2 regions of the Rhizobium sp. RSm-3 genome follow, and region 2 is predicted to be linked to the other one. Evidence: riboswitches for the same ligand, from Rfam matches in the RefSeq annotation. Region 2 holds a riboswitch; the other holds the start of a gene.
The links. A riboswitch is a leader RNA that binds a small molecule or an ion and turns the genes downstream of it on or off. The one in region 2 is predicted to bind thiamine pyrophosphate.
Positions count from the first base shown of each region.

Region 1: another riboswitch for thiamine pyrophosphate. It lies ahead of thiC (phosphomethylpyrimidine synthase ThiC); the one in region 2 lies ahead of thiM (hydroxyethylthiazole kinase).

Region 1 is NZ_MAWZ01000002.1:434,728-441,912, forward strand. It holds gene BBJ66_RS05225 (extracellular solute-binding protein) at 1-1,315, opposite strand, end outside; gene BBJ66_RS05230 (ABC transporter ATP-binding protein) at 1,654-2,721, shown strand; gene BBJ66_RS05235 (hypothetical protein) at 2,765-3,025, opposite strand; gene BBJ66_RS05240 (GNAT family N-acetyltransferase) at 3,087-3,533, opposite strand; TPP riboswitch at 3,671-3,802, shown strand; gene thiC (phosphomethylpyrimidine synthase ThiC) at 3,895-5,721, shown strand; gene thiO (glycine oxidase ThiO) at 5,723-6,673, shown strand; gene thiS (sulfur carrier protein ThiS) at 6,694-6,891, shown strand; gene BBJ66_RS05260 (thiazole synthase) at 6,894-7,185, shown strand, end outside.
Region 2 is NZ_MAWZ01000057.1:89,278-96,462, forward strand. It holds gene BBJ66_RS27650 (ABC transporter substrate-binding protein) at 1-989, opposite strand, end outside; gene BBJ66_RS27655 (glycoside hydrolase family 3 N-terminal domain-containing protein) at 1,033-2,055, opposite strand; partial or broken gene BBJ66_RS27660 (GNAT family N-acetyltransferase) at 2,080-2,558, opposite strand; gene thiD (bifunctional hydroxymethylpyrimidine kinase/phosphomethylpyrimidine kinase) at 2,777-3,598, opposite strand; gene thiE (thiamine phosphate synthase) at 3,595-4,230, opposite strand; gene thiM (hydroxyethylthiazole kinase) at 4,227-5,030, opposite strand; TPP riboswitch at 5,080-5,176, opposite strand; gene BBJ66_RS27680 (hypothetical protein) at 5,208-5,591, opposite strand; gene BBJ66_RS27685 (hypothetical protein) at 6,065-6,385, shown strand; gene BBJ66_RS35930 (DUF596 domain-containing protein) at 6,659-6,829, shown strand; gene BBJ66_RS27690 (hypothetical protein) at 7,073-7,185, shown strand, end outside.

The DNA of each region.
Region 1 (7,185 bases), on a different contig from region 2:
CCGACGTCCACAAGGACAGATCCTTGCCGCCGAGATGGGCAGCAGCAGACCAGGCCGCCTTGCGCTTCTTCTCGTCGCCGGAGACCTGCTTGGTGACATAGATGCCCCAGCCGAGATAGGCCATGTTGGGCGCTTCGTTATACTTGTCTTCCCATTGCCCGGTCTTGCGGTTGTAGACCCGGTTGGAGCCGCGGTTGATACCGAAGCCGACCACATCGCCCACGACCGACGAGTCCGAAGTGCGCGCGCTGGAGCCGACATCGCCCCACCACATCAGCATGGCGCCGGTGCCCGCCAGGAACTGCGAGAAGGCCGTGGTGCCGGGGTCGGCATTGATCTGATCGGCCGGATAGGCCTTGGCCGCGATCAGATCCAGGACGTCCTGGATCGCCTGGACCCATGCGGGGTTATTGACCAGCGGCTTCATGTTTTCGGGATCGAACAGCCAGGCCGGATCACCCGGATATTTGGCATAGGCCGTCGCGCGGTTCTCGATGAAATAGAAGCCGAAACCGCCCCAGCCCTTGAGCGGGTCGAGATAGCCGTAGGCCGGCTGGCCGGTCAGCGGATCGGTCTTGCCGATCAGCGCCTTGGAGGCCGCGTTGACCTCCTGCCAGGTCTTCGGCGGCTCGGCCATGCCGCTGATGGAGCCCTCTCCGAAATAATCCTTGCGATAGGCGAAGGTGTGGCAGTCGCCGTCGATCGTGACGCGATAGGTCTTGCCGCCCCAGGTGCCGACCGGCGGCTTCAGGTAACTCACCAGGTCGTCGGCCTCGATCTGCTTTGCAGCCCAGTCCGGCATCTCGTCCAGCAGCCCGCGTCCGGCAGTGTCGCCTTCGAACGGGGCGCCCATTTCCAGAATGTCGAAATCGACGGTGCCGGTCGCGATCGATTGCTGAAGGCGGGCGTTGTAGTCGGCCTGTGCAAGGTCGATCCAGTTGATCTTGGCGCCGGTATAAGCCTCCCAGGGCTTCAGGAAGCCGCGGAACAGGAAGTTGTGCAGGTTCTGATTGTTGAGCCCCATGAAGGTCAGCTCGACACCGGCAAATTCGCCCTGCTTGACGTTGGCCTTGGTCGGGCCGAGGCAGAGTTCGCCGACTTTCTGCCAGTCCGCATCCGTCGGCGAGCCCTTGCCGACGCCCGGAATCTGCAGGATCCGGGCGCGCAGATCGTCGGCGGCGGCAATCGCCATGCCGGGAATTCCGCCCATCGCACCGGATAGACCGAGCAGAGCCGCAGCGCTCGCCGTTCCGCGCAGGACGTCGCGGCGACTTGCCTGACGGCGCATCAATGCATCGTATATTTCGACTTTCATACTTTCCTCCTCCACGTTTTTGCGCTGCCGCCAGCCATCTTTCCGGATTGGCTCCGGTCCGATTTTCGCACTGGTCTCGTGCAGAACTATCTGGTAAACAAAAAAATGAAACGTTTCATATTGATGTTCGAAACCGCTCCTCTCGGCCTCGCCAGCGAGAATTAGACGGCAAGCGGCAAAAGTCAACAAGAAATGAAACGTTTCATGGAGGAGGTCCTACGGTATCTCAAGCAATGGCGGAACGCGGTTCCCCCGAGCCCAATGCCGTGGATAATTGTCAAGCGATGCATATCCCTTGGGACCGCCCCTGGGGTGGTCGGAAAGCGATTGGGAGGCATATGGCTGAGGTCAATATTTCAGAGGCGCGCAAGGCCTATGGCGCCGTAAATATCCTGCATGGCGTCGATATCGACATTCGCGACGGCGAGTTTGTGGTGCTCGTCGGCCCGTCCGGTTGCGGCAAATCGACATTGCTGCGCATGGTCGCGGGGCTCGAAAGCATCACCGGCGGGACCATCTCGATCGGCGGAAAGGTCGTCAACAACCTGCCGCCGAAGGATCGCGACATCGCCATGGTCTTTCAGAGCTATGCGCTCTATCCGCATAAAACCGTTGCCGAAAACATGGTCTTTGCGCTCCGTCTGCAGAAGCAGCCTGCCGATATCATCAAGCAGCGGCTGCAGGCGGCGGCCGAAACCCTCGACCTCGTGCCCTATCTCGACCGCTATCCGCGCCAGCTTTCGGGCGGCCAGCGCCAGCGCGTGGCGATGGGACGCGCCATCGTCCGATCGCCGCAGGTTTTCCTGTTCGACGAGCCCTTGTCGAACCTCGACGCCAAGCTGCGCGTGCAGATGCGCAAGGAGATCAAGGAACTGCACCAGCGACTGAGAACCACGACGATCTATGTCACCCACGATCAGGTCGAAGCGATGACCATGGCCGACAAGATCGTGGTCATGCAGGGCGGCAAGGTCGAACAGATCGGCACGCCGCTGGAACTCTACGATCGTCCCCGCAATACATTCGTGGCGGCCTTTATCGGCTCACCGTCGATGAATCTGCTGAAAGGCCGTTACAAGGCCGATGGTGCGATCTTCGTCACCGAGACCGGTGACGAGATCGCGCTCGGCTTTAACCCGCAGGCGTCCGACGGGCAGACCGTGCTTCTCGGCGTGCGGCCTGAACACCTTTCGCTCAGCCAAAGCGGCCTCGACACGACGGTCAGCGTCACCGAACCCACCGGCCATGAGACGATGGTCTTCCTGCGCTACGGGTCCGGCGAGCTTGTCGCGGTGCTTTCCGACCGTCACGACTTTGAGCCGGGCCAGGTCGCGACCATCGCCGCTCGGCCAGGGAAGCTTCATCTTTTCGATGCGGAATCCGGCAAGACATTGCGACCGGATTGAGCGGGCATCGCTTCAGAAGAGCCGCCGAACGTTTAGTGGCGGGTCAGTTCAATTTCAGCTCCAACATCAATTGTGCTGGAAGATCGATCGTTATTGTCGATCCGTCGGCTTTGGCAAAGGCCATTTCGCCCTCCTGCCATGCATCATATTGCATGTCGATCCGTATCCCGCCGCGCTCCAGGATAGCCCAGGAGAAATCGAGGCCGCCGCCCTTTCGGACGGACCAGCCGGCAGCCCCCAGCGTTTCGATGACCGCTCGCCAGCTTTCTTCCGATATGTCGGACAGACAAATCCGATCAGACATGCGCTCTTTCATCCCACAACGAGATAGGTTCAAAGTGGAATCGCGGTCACGGGGCCAACCGCTACGCACTCGATTTGGAGTAGAGTCCAAGGTTGCCGCCGATGGCGAATCCGCTGCGCTGATAAAATTGCGACAACGCCCCTTCCCGCTGTGAGATCAACCAGACGCTGTTGCATCCCTCGATCTTTGCCGTTTCGAAAACGGCCGACAGCAGCGCGGTCCCTATTCCAGTACCCTGCGCCTCAGGCAGGACCGAAAGCTCATCCAGATAAATGACCGGACCGGCATGGCGCCTCTGTCGTATGCCGAGCGCAATCCCCAGCACCTTGCCTCCGTCGATGGCCGCAAGGGCAATGGATTTGGGGGTATCAAGCACGTTGTTTACATTTTCAATGGCCGCTTCAAGCGACCAATTCTCGTTCCACGGAGGTCCCGCATAGGCACTGACCAGCACGCCGGCGGCGCCACTGAGATGTTCTCGCATAAGACGTTCAATCCGAAACGACATAATCCACCTGACGTTGAGTGAAATGACATGTGCCGCAGTTCGGCCAGTAACGCAACCGGGTTCCGAAACGCACGATATAAGCGGGACGGCAAAGCTCTTAAGCTTGACACGCTCACCGACGGCGCTTTACGACTATCCGCATTCACCAGGGGGGTCCCGGCAAGGGGCTGAGATACTGCTGGACAATACGGCTTTGCCGGTTGTGGCGCAGTGACCCGTTGAACCTGATCCAGTTCATACTGGCGTAGGGACGGTGCAAGCGCTCGAAGGCTTCGGATTCACGCGTGGAATCCATGCCGGCGTCTTTCCATCATTCCGGCTGATTGACTGGGTCTCCAACCACCACTTGGAGCCTCAAACCATGACCATTGCCGCAAAAATCCTCACCCCGACCGTCACCACCGGCCCGCTGCCCGCCTCGCGGAAGATCCATATTGCGGGAGATATCCACAGTAATATCCGCGTGCCGATGCGCGAAATCAGCGTTCACCCGACCGCCGGCGAGCCGCCTGTCATCGTCTATGATTCCTCAGGTCCCTACACGATCGAAGGTGCGGAGATCCGCATCGAGCAAGGCCTGCCGCCACTGCGCCGCGACTGGCTGCTGGCCCGCGGCGATATCGAAGCCTATGACGGCCGCCATGTCCGCCCCGAGGATAACGGCTTCGTCAGCGGCGACCGGCTGACGCCGGAATTCCCCGGACGGCGCCAGCCGCTGCGCGCCAAGGACGGCAAAGCCGTCACCCAGCTCGCCTATGCACGCGCCGGCATCATCACGCCGGAGATGGAGTTCATCGCCATTCGCGAGAATCTCGGCCGCAAGGCCAAGGCCGAAGCGCTGGTGCGCGACGGCGAGAGCTTCGGCGCCGATATTCCCGATCACGTCACGCCGGAATTCGTCCGCCGGGAAGTCGCCGCCGGTCGGGCGATCATCCCCGCCAACATCAACCACCCCGAAGCCGAGCCGATGATCATCGGTCGGAATTTTCTGGTGAAGATCAACGCCAATATCGGCAATTCCGCCGTCACCTCATCAATGGCCGAAGAAGTCGAGAAGATGGTCTGGGCCGCCCGCTGGGGCGCCGATACGGTCATGGATCTTTCGACCGGCCGCAACATCCACAATATCCGCGAATGGATCGTCCGCAATTCGCCACTGCCGATCGGCACGGTGCCGCTGTATCAGGCGCTGGAAAAGGTCGGCGGCATCGCCGAGGATCTTACCTGGGAAATTTATCGCGATACGCTGATCGAGCAAGCGGAACAGGGCGTCGACTATTTCACCATCCATGCCGGCGTGCGGCTGCATTACATCCCGCTCACCGTCAACCGCGTCACCGGCATCGTCTCGCGCGGCGGTTCGATTATGGCCAAGTGGTGTCTGCATCATCACCGCGAGAGCTTCCTTTACGAGCATTTCGAAGAGATCTGCGACATCTGCCGGGCCTATGACGTCTCCTTCTCGCTCGGAGACGGCCTGCGTCCGGGTTCGATTGCCGACGCCAACGACGCGGCACAGTTCGCAGAATTGGAAACGCTCGGCGAACTGACCAAGATCGCCTGGGCGAGGGGTTGCCAAGTGATGATCGAGGGCCCCGGCCACGTGCCGATGCACAAGATCAAGGAGAACATGGACAAGCAGCTCGCCGTCTGCGGCGAGGCGCCCTTCTACACGCTGGGACCGCTGACGACCGATATCGCGCCCGGCTACGACCATATCACCTCCGGCATCGGTGCGGCGATGATCGGCTGGTTCGGCACGGCTATGCTCTGCTACGTCACCCCGAAAGAGCATCTCGGCCTGCCCGACCGCAGCGACGTCAAGACCGGCGTCATCACCTATAAGATCGCCGCCCATGCCGCCGACCTCGCCAAGGGCCATCCGGCGGCGCGCCTTCGAGACGACGCGCTGTCGCGGGCGCGTTTCGAATTCCGCTGGGAAGACCAGTTCAACCTGTCGCTCGATCCCGAAACGGCCCGCTCCTTCCACGATGAGACGCTTCCGAAGGAAGCCCACAAGGTGGCGCATTTCTGTTCGATGTGCGGCCCGAAATTTTGCTCCATGCGCATATCGCATGACATCCGCGCCGAAGCGCAGAAGGAGGGGCTGGACGCGATGGCGGCGAAATACCGTGAGGGCGGCGATCTCTATATGCCGATCGAGACCTCCGCGCACGGGGCGGACTGACATGCGCGTGCTTGTCAAAGGGGCCGGCGTCGCCGGCCTCACCGTCGCCCGCGAGCTGCATGCCCGCGGTGCCGATGTCACGGTCTTCGACCCGCACCCGAACTTCGCTCGTGCGGCGTCCTGGCTCGCCGGCGGCATGCTGGCGCCCTGGTGCGAGCGGGAAAGCGCCGATGAGGCGGTGCTGACGGGCGGCCTCGATGCCGCCGATCGCTGGGAAGCGATCCTGCCGGGCAGCACCGTCCGCAACGGCACGCTCGTCGTCGCCTCGACGCGCGACCATGGCGAGCTGAAGCGATTTGCCGGCCGCACGACCGGTTATCAATGGGTTGACGAGAACGATATCGCCGCCCTTGAGCCCGCGCTCGCCACCCGTTTCAGGCACGGCCTGTTCTTCCCAGGTGAGGCGCATCTGGACCCGCGCCAGGCGCTGCGGGCGCTGAAAGAGCAACTGGCGGCAAACGGCGCCACCTTTACCGACGTAGCGCCGGACGATGACGATTTCTCCGATATCGTCGACTGCACAGGTGCTGCCCGCATCGGGCGAGAGCGCGACCTGCGCGGCGTGCGGGGCGAAATGCTCTATCTCCATACCGAAGAGGTCACGCTGGCCCGGCCCGTCCGCCTGCTGCATCCGCGTTTTCCCGTCTATATCGTTCCCCGCGGCAACGGCTTTTTCATGATCGGCGCGACGATGATCGAGACCGATTCCGACGGCCCGATCACCGCGCGTTCGCTGATGGAACTGCTGAACACGGCCTATGCGCTGCACCCGGCTTTTGCCGACGCCGCCGTCGTCGAAACCGGCGCCGGCATCCGCCCTGCCCTGCCCGACAATCTTCCGCGCGTCGTGCGGGAGGGGAAGGTCGTCGTTTTCAACGGTCTTTATCGCCACGGTTTTCTGCTGGCGCCGACCATGGCGGCCGAGGCCGCCGATCTCGTTTTTTCCAAATAGCCGAAGCAAAGGAACTCCCAATGCAACTGATCATCAATGGCGAAGCCCAGACAATCGCCGCCACGACGCTTTTGCAGCTTCTGGCCGCGCTCGATTACGAAGGCGACTGGCTGGCGACCGCCGTCAATGGCGAACTGGTCCATCGCGAGGATCGCGGCGAGCATATGCTGCACGATCATGACCGGATCGAAATCCTGACCCCGATGCAGGGAGGCTGAGCATGCTTGATCTTTATGGAAGCCAAATCGCATCACGCCTGCTTCTCGGCACCGCCCGTTACCCCTCGCCGGCGATCCTCGCCCAATCCATCACGCGCTCTAAAACGGAGATCGTCACCGTATCGCTGCGCCGCGAAATGGCCGGCGGGCGCAATGGCGGCGCTTTCTTCGACATGATCCGCTCGCTCGGCGTTCACGTTCTCCCCAACACGGCCGGCTGCCACGGCGTCTCCGAGGCGGTGTTGACGGCAAAGATGGCCCGGGAAGTCTTTCGTACCAACTGGATCAAGCTGG
Region 2 (7,185 bases):
TCCGACCAGCTCTTGTAAAGCTCGCCCATCAGGCCGGGATCTTCGTTCAGCGTCGGATAGCCGTAGCCGGCGACGTCGATCATCGTCTTACGGTCGAGCGCCATCGAGACGGCGCGGCGGAATTTTACGTCGTTGAAGGCTTTCTTGTTGTTCTCGTTCGCCGTTTCCAGGTTGAACAGGAAGGCGACCATGCTGCTCGGCGAATACCAGTAGTGGAAATGCGCCGGATCCTTGGAAACATAGACATTGTCGATATCGGGAATGAAGGAGACGCCCCAGTCGAGCGTGCCGTCGGCCGTTGCCGTCAGCATCTGGTTGTTGTCGGCAAGCTGCGGGAAGCGCATGCAATCGACCTTCAGATGTGCGTTGTCCCAGTAGTTCGGGTTGCGGCACTGGTCGTAGGTCTGGCCGGTGAAACGCGGCACTTCCGTCAGCGGGCCGCTGCCGACCGGGTTCTCGTTGGCGAAGGTGACCGGATCGGCGACATCCTTCCAGACATGTTCGGGAACGATCGGCAGCTGCGAGATCTGCTCGGCGGCGAGCGAGCTCGGATTGGCGAGCGTGAAGCGCACCGTCTGGTCGTCGACGGCTTTGACATCGGTGACGAAGCTCCAGATGCTGACGAAATCGAGCGCCGGGAATTTCTTCAGGTAATCATAGGTGAACTTGACGTCGGCTGCGGTCAGCGGCTTACCATCGGACCATTTCAGGTTCGGACGCAGCTTGAAATCGATGCTCTTCAGATCGTCGGAGAGCTTGAAGCTTTCGGCCAGCCGATAGACCGGTTTGTTGCTGTCGAAGCGATTGAAGATGACAAGCGGCTCGTAGATGAAATCGAGTGTCGATTGGCGCGACGAGGTCTGGTTGAACGGGTTGAAGTTGCGAACCCAGGTCGTTGCCGGTTCGATATTCGCCGTCAGGACCGTCTGCGCCATGGCGGAACCCGAAAGCAGTGTCAGGGCAGCGGCGGTAAGAAGATATTTTTTCATGTTTTATTCCCCTTCTTTTATGCGGTGAGAGATGGCGCGGCGGTCAGGAGACCAGCGCGCTGGCAAACATGTCTTCGACCTCAGCATGGGCGGCGCGGACGTCGATCTTGAGATTGCTGAGGCGGGCCTTGCCGGCGGCGATCCGCTTCAAGGCGGCGTCGGTCAGCGGCCGGGCGGCCTTGGCGGCAGCTTCGCTTTCCCTGACGTCGCCATGGCTATGGAGGGCGATGTCGAAGCCCGCGTCGAGCACTTGGGCGACACGTTCCGGCAGCGTGCCGGAGAGCGACTCCATGAAGATGCAGTCGGAAATCAGCACGCCGTCATAACCAAGCTCCGTGCGGATGAGGTCGTGCATGACCGGCGATACAGAGGCCGGCAGCTCCGCGTCATAGGCCGAGTAGACGACATGGGCGACCATCGCCCAGGGCGTATCCTTCAGCGCGACGAAGGGTTTGAAATCGGTCGCTGCGAGGGTCTCGCGCGAGGCGTCGACGACCGGGCGCTCCTTGTGAGAGTCGAGCGTCGCGCGACCATGGCCGGGAATGTGCTTGATCACGGGCATGTTGCCGGTCTCGAGCAGGCCATCGACCACTTCGCGGCCGAGGGCGGCGATGACATCGGGATCGGGACCGAAGGAGCGGGCGCCGATGACCGCGCTCGTCGTCTCGAAGACGAGATCGAGAACGGGCGAGCAGCCGCTCGAAAGCCCGAGTTCCGTCATCATCGCGCCCATCGCCTGGGAGGAAAGGCGCAGTGCTTTTTTGCCGAGATCGAAATCGCGGCGCGCCAGTTCGGCAAACTGGCCGAAGCTGCGGAAGAGCGGCCAAGGCCCGGCATCGAGATGCTGCACGCGGCCGCCTTCCTGGTCGGTGAAGACAGGCGCATCGTCGCGGCCGACAGCTTGCCGAAAGCGCTCGATCAGCCGCCTGGTCTGCTCCGGCTCGCGCTGATTGCGCCGGCCGACGAAGAGGCCGAGCGGATTGGTCTCGCGGAACAGGGCGAATTCATCGTCCGAAAGGACGGGATTGGGAAGGCCGACGAAAAGGGCGAGCGGGGTCGAGGACAATTCTGGTGCTCCGGGATCAGATGGTCATGTCGGCATGCTTCTCAGCATGCCTTCGTAGATGCCCTTGTCGGGGCGGGGATGGTGATTGCGCCTGCGGTCTTGGCGTAGAAATCGACCGGGCCGGCATCGCCGATAAAGGCATAGGCATGGCCAAGCGTCTTCATGGTCTGAAGGCAGGCGGAAAACAGGGCGAGCCCGATACCCTTGCCGCGGGCTTCAGGATCGACTCCGGTCGGGCCGAAGAAGCCGCGTGCCGTCGTGTCGTAGCAGGCAAAGCCGAGAAGCTTGCTGCCGTCGACGGCGATCAGGCAGGCGACGGGCTGGCGGGAGAAGGCGACCGAGACCTCGCTCGCCCAGTTCTCGCTGAACCCTTCGCGAACCCAGTTGACGACGAGATGCAGTTCCGGGGGGAGAGGAGGGCGGATGGAGACGCCGACATGATCGGCTTTCCGTTGCAGGTCGGCGAGCTCTGTCGAGTATAGACTCACAAGCAGGTCTGGCACCCTGTCACTCCTCCTAATATTCCGTTATTGCGGAATATATCCCTTTTTAATGACATAGATTTGGCCATGCGACCGGGCTTGTCAACAGGGATTCTGAAATGAGCCGCAGAGCCGGCCCTCGCGAGGGCCGGGTTTCAATGCAGGGTGGGTCCAAAATGCAAAAACGGCCCGGGGAGCCCGAGCCGTTTTGAATGAAGGCGTGCGGCGACGTGAGGCACTTATCCCGCCGCTTTCCAAAGCGCATGAAAATGCTGCACCGGGCCGTGTCCGGAGCCGACGCTGAGGCTGCCTGAAGCCGCAACCGCGCCGGCGAGGTAATCCTTGGCGATGGCGACGGCCTCTTCAGCCGAGGCACCCTTGGCAAGCTCGGCTGCCAGCGCGCTCGACAGCGTGCAGCCGGTGCCGTGGGTGTTCTTGGTCGGCACGCGCCGGGCTTCGAACCAGTGCAGACCATCGGCCGCGGCAAGCACGTCGGGGCTTTCCTCGCTGTCGAGATGACCGCCTTTGACCAGCACGGCGGCCGGGCCGAGCGCGCGCAGTTGCTCGGCCTGCGCCGCCATCTCGGCGCGGTTTGTCGCCACCGGCTGATGCAGCAGGGCGGCGGCCTCAGGCAGGTTCGGGGTCAGCAGCGTCGCGAGCGGCAGCAGCCGGCGGGTCAGCACGTCGACGGCTTCGGGTGCCAGCAAGGCGGCGCCGCCCTTGGCGATCATCACGGGATCGATGACGATGGGGATGCCGCGTCCCTCGGCCAGAGCTGCGGCGAGCGCTCCAGCAACGGCTTCGGCGATGCCGGCATTGGCGATCATGCCGATCTTGACGGCATCGACACGCACATCGGCAAAGACGGCGTTGATCTGATCGGCAACGAATGCAGCCGGCACCAGATGCACGCCGGTGACCCCTTGCGTGTTCTGCGCCGTCAGCGCGGTCAGCACCGCCATGCCGTAGACGCCGCGGGCGGAGAAGGCCTTGAGATCGGCCTGGATGCCGGCGCCGCCCGAGGGATCGGAACCGGCGATGGAGAGGACGTTGCGGATCATGGGCGGGCCTTTCGAATTTCAGCGGCGATGCGGCGCGTCGCCGCTTCCGGGTCGGGCGTGCCTGAGATGGCGGAGACGACGGCAAGCCCGCTCGCGCCTGCGGCAAAGACTTCGGCCACATGCTCCGCCTTGAGCCCGCCGATCGCAACCGAGGGCACCGGCGAAGCCGCCACCAGCTTGGCAAGACCGTCAAAGCCGATCGGCTGCTTGTGGTTGGCCTTGGTCGGTGTCGCAAACACCGGCCCGACGCCGGTATAGTCGACGACATCGGGATCGACGGCAGCGGCAAGCGCCGCGGTTTCGACCGACAGGCCGAGGATCATGTCGGAGCCGATCATCGCCCGCGCTGTCACCGCATCCATATCCTCCTGGCCGATATGCAACCCGTCGGCGCCGATGGCGATCGCCGCCTTGACATCGTCGTTGACGATGAGGAGCGCGCCGGTGCCATCAAGCGCCTGTTTCAAGGCGCGTCCGGTCTCGATCATCCCGGCCGTGCCGGCATGTTTGTCGCGCAGCTGCACCATCGTCGCGCCGCCGGCAACGGCAAGCCGCGCGGTCTCGACCATGCCGATCCCGGCGCAGAGATCGGGATCGAGGACGAGATAGAGCGAAAGGTCGAAAGTCTTCATGCCGCCGATACCCGTGCCCTGGCATCGAGCGTTTCGGCGTCGAGCGCGTTCAACGCGTCGAGGAAGCGCCAGGCAAAGGAGCCGGGACCGGCCGCACCCAGCGCTGCCTCCTCGCCGGCGATGGCGAACGTTGCAAGGGCGGCGACCGTCGCCCCGAACATATCCTCGGGCACCGTGGCGGCAAAGGCGCCGACGAGGCAGGTGAGCGAGCAGCCGAGCGCGGTAACCTGCGGCATCAAGGTCGATCCGCCTGTGATGCGCACAGCCCGCTGGCCGTCGGTGACGAAATCGACGGCACCGGTGACGGCGACGATCGCCTGTTGGCGCTCGGCCAGCCATCGCGCCGAACCTTCGGCCCGCTCGACCGGATCGCGGCTGTCGACGCCCTGGCCGCTGCTCTCGCCGCCGGCGAGCGCGATGATTTCGGAGGCGTTGCCGCGGATGATCGTGGGCTTGAGCGCCAGCAGACCGGCGACCGCATCGCGGCGGAACGCCGTGGCATAATGGGCGACCGGATCGAGCACCCAGGGTTTGCCGGCCGAGGTCGCCGCCTTTGCCGCCGCCTGCATGCCGTCGATCCATTGCGTCGACAGCGTGCCGATATTGACGGTCAGCGCGTTGGCGATGCCGGCGAATTCGCCGGCTTCCTCAGCCGCATGCACCATGGCCGGCGAGGCGCCGGCGGCCAGGAGAACATTGGCGGCGATGTTCATGGCGACGTAATTGGTGATGCACTGAACGAGCGGCGGCTTCTCGCGCATCGCCTTCAGCATGGCTCCTGGTGTGGTCCTGGTCTGCATATGTGGCCCCTTTCAGGCGGGGCGGGCACGGGGTAATTCGTGCGGCGAACCGCGACCCCGAGCGACTCCCTCCGCCGGCATTATCCGGTTCAGGTTCGAAGGGTGCTTCTCAGCCCGTCTGTCGACGAACGCCCCTGTCTCTCATCGCGCTCTTTTTCGCAGAGAACGGGGCGGATGTCATCTCGAAAATGACAGTGCTGCGACGGCGCAGCGCGTGAAGTCCGCGGCGGGCACGCTATCGTCCTCGACGGTCAGTCCGGGCTTTACGAAGGCCGAGAGCTTGCCGTCGATTCGGGTCTTGATCAGGTTTTCCCGAATGCCGCCCCGCAGATTCCGTCCCGGGCTGCGTCGGCCACTGCGGTTTCGCCATTCGGTTGTCCTTTCCTTTCCGAGAAGAATAGGAGCAGCAACCGCGGGTGTAAGGAATTTCTGAAATACATCTCCGTATTTCTGTGCGGGATCGGGAAAGATGCAGGCGTCTCGAAAGGTCTCTTGTTTAAAATGAGTGCAGCTCATCTTCCTCAGGCTTTCATGGATTTCCGCAGATCCAGAAATATTCATCCTATCCGTTTATGTGTCGTATTTTCAATGATAACGAGCAGATGACCAGCTTCGCGTAAGTTGCGCGTTGTGCTAGTACGGGTGAATTTGCGACGTTGGGCCGTGATATAAGGGCGGGGTTTGCTCGCGCTGGTTATGACAATGTTCAGACAATCCTTCAGGGGAGTGCTGTAACTGGCCGAAGCTACTCGACCGGTGAAGCGTTTGACGTCGGTCGGATTAGCGACTTTGACATTGCTGTAGTAAGCCCTGGGCTGTTACAGCGCGCGCAGTCTCTGGGGATTGGCCTTAGGAGTTCTGGCACAAGGACGGGACCGCTAAGTGGCCGTGATCTCGCAGCTCTCGGACTGAGTGACCTGGCAAGCAAGCTTAATGTGCAGACAGGACGTGAGGTTAATTTTATGATCTATGGCACATCGACCGCAGCGACGAACAGGTCTCCTGGTATATTCTTTCCGGAGTAATAATGTATTATGCCAAGCTTTATATTGTATGGAATACGAAAGAATTCACTTGCAGAAGCAAAGGCTGCAGTAGAATCGGTGTTTGGATTTTTCTTCACCGAGCGAGATAGTTTTTATCAGGCCGGGGTTTATTATGTCTTTGGCGCGGGAGGCGAAGAGCAATTCGTTTTAAAAAAGAATATTGATCCATTTGATGGCGATCCTGTAGAGCAGGATTTTGTCAGCTATCCCCTCCTTTTTTATATAAACTCCACGGATAGACCGTCAGAACTGATCGCACTAATGACTAACGTCGAAGACTTTGAATTGCTCCGCCAGGAGGTTTTTTAATCTGTCAGTTCCGTAGGCAGGGGTTTGAGCACCGCGCACTCCTGGATGCATCTTTGCTGAACATCTAGGTCACCCTCGGCACGCCCGGCTGGTCATGGCCAACGGCACGACGATCGTCAGTTCCGTCTAGGCGATCGGCGACGCCAACATCAAGGCCGGCGGCGCGCTGTTCAATGTCAATTCGGGGCTCAGTGGCGCCGTCCTTACGCCGCCGACCAACCCGCATTCGGCGGGCGTCGGCAAGCCGATCCCAGGACAGACCTTCCTCGGGAAATGGTGTTCGGAAGAGCGGAGACAAATTCATCCGGACCGAAGCTGACCGACGACTTTGATAAAGTGTCGGAGGATGCAAAGATTTTTGAGGAAAGTCTTTGGTTCTTTCGCGAGGAGTGCCCTGCTGGAGTCGTGTGGATAGCGGACGACGGCTCTGAGGAGTGGACTTGACGCCGAGCGCGACGAGCAGGGTCACGAAGCTTCTGTCCTAGATAAAATTATCTCGAATACTCGCCAGGACTCAGGGGCTTCGATTGTGATTGATGGCCGCGCCGCCAATCTGAGCCGCGGGACTGCGGAACAGGCAATGAAAAACGTCATGTCGAGCTCCCAATATGATAAAAACGCGCCAACTGTAACGATTTATACGGCTCAGGGTAAACCTGTGTACTCTTATCCAAAATAGAGGTCGAAATGTCGGTTGATTACATGCTTTTTAATATCGACACTGGGGACATGATCGCTGTCGGCAAGCAAAGAACCCACCCTGCTGTTCCGGAGATCGGCTTATTGGAGGAGCACACGTT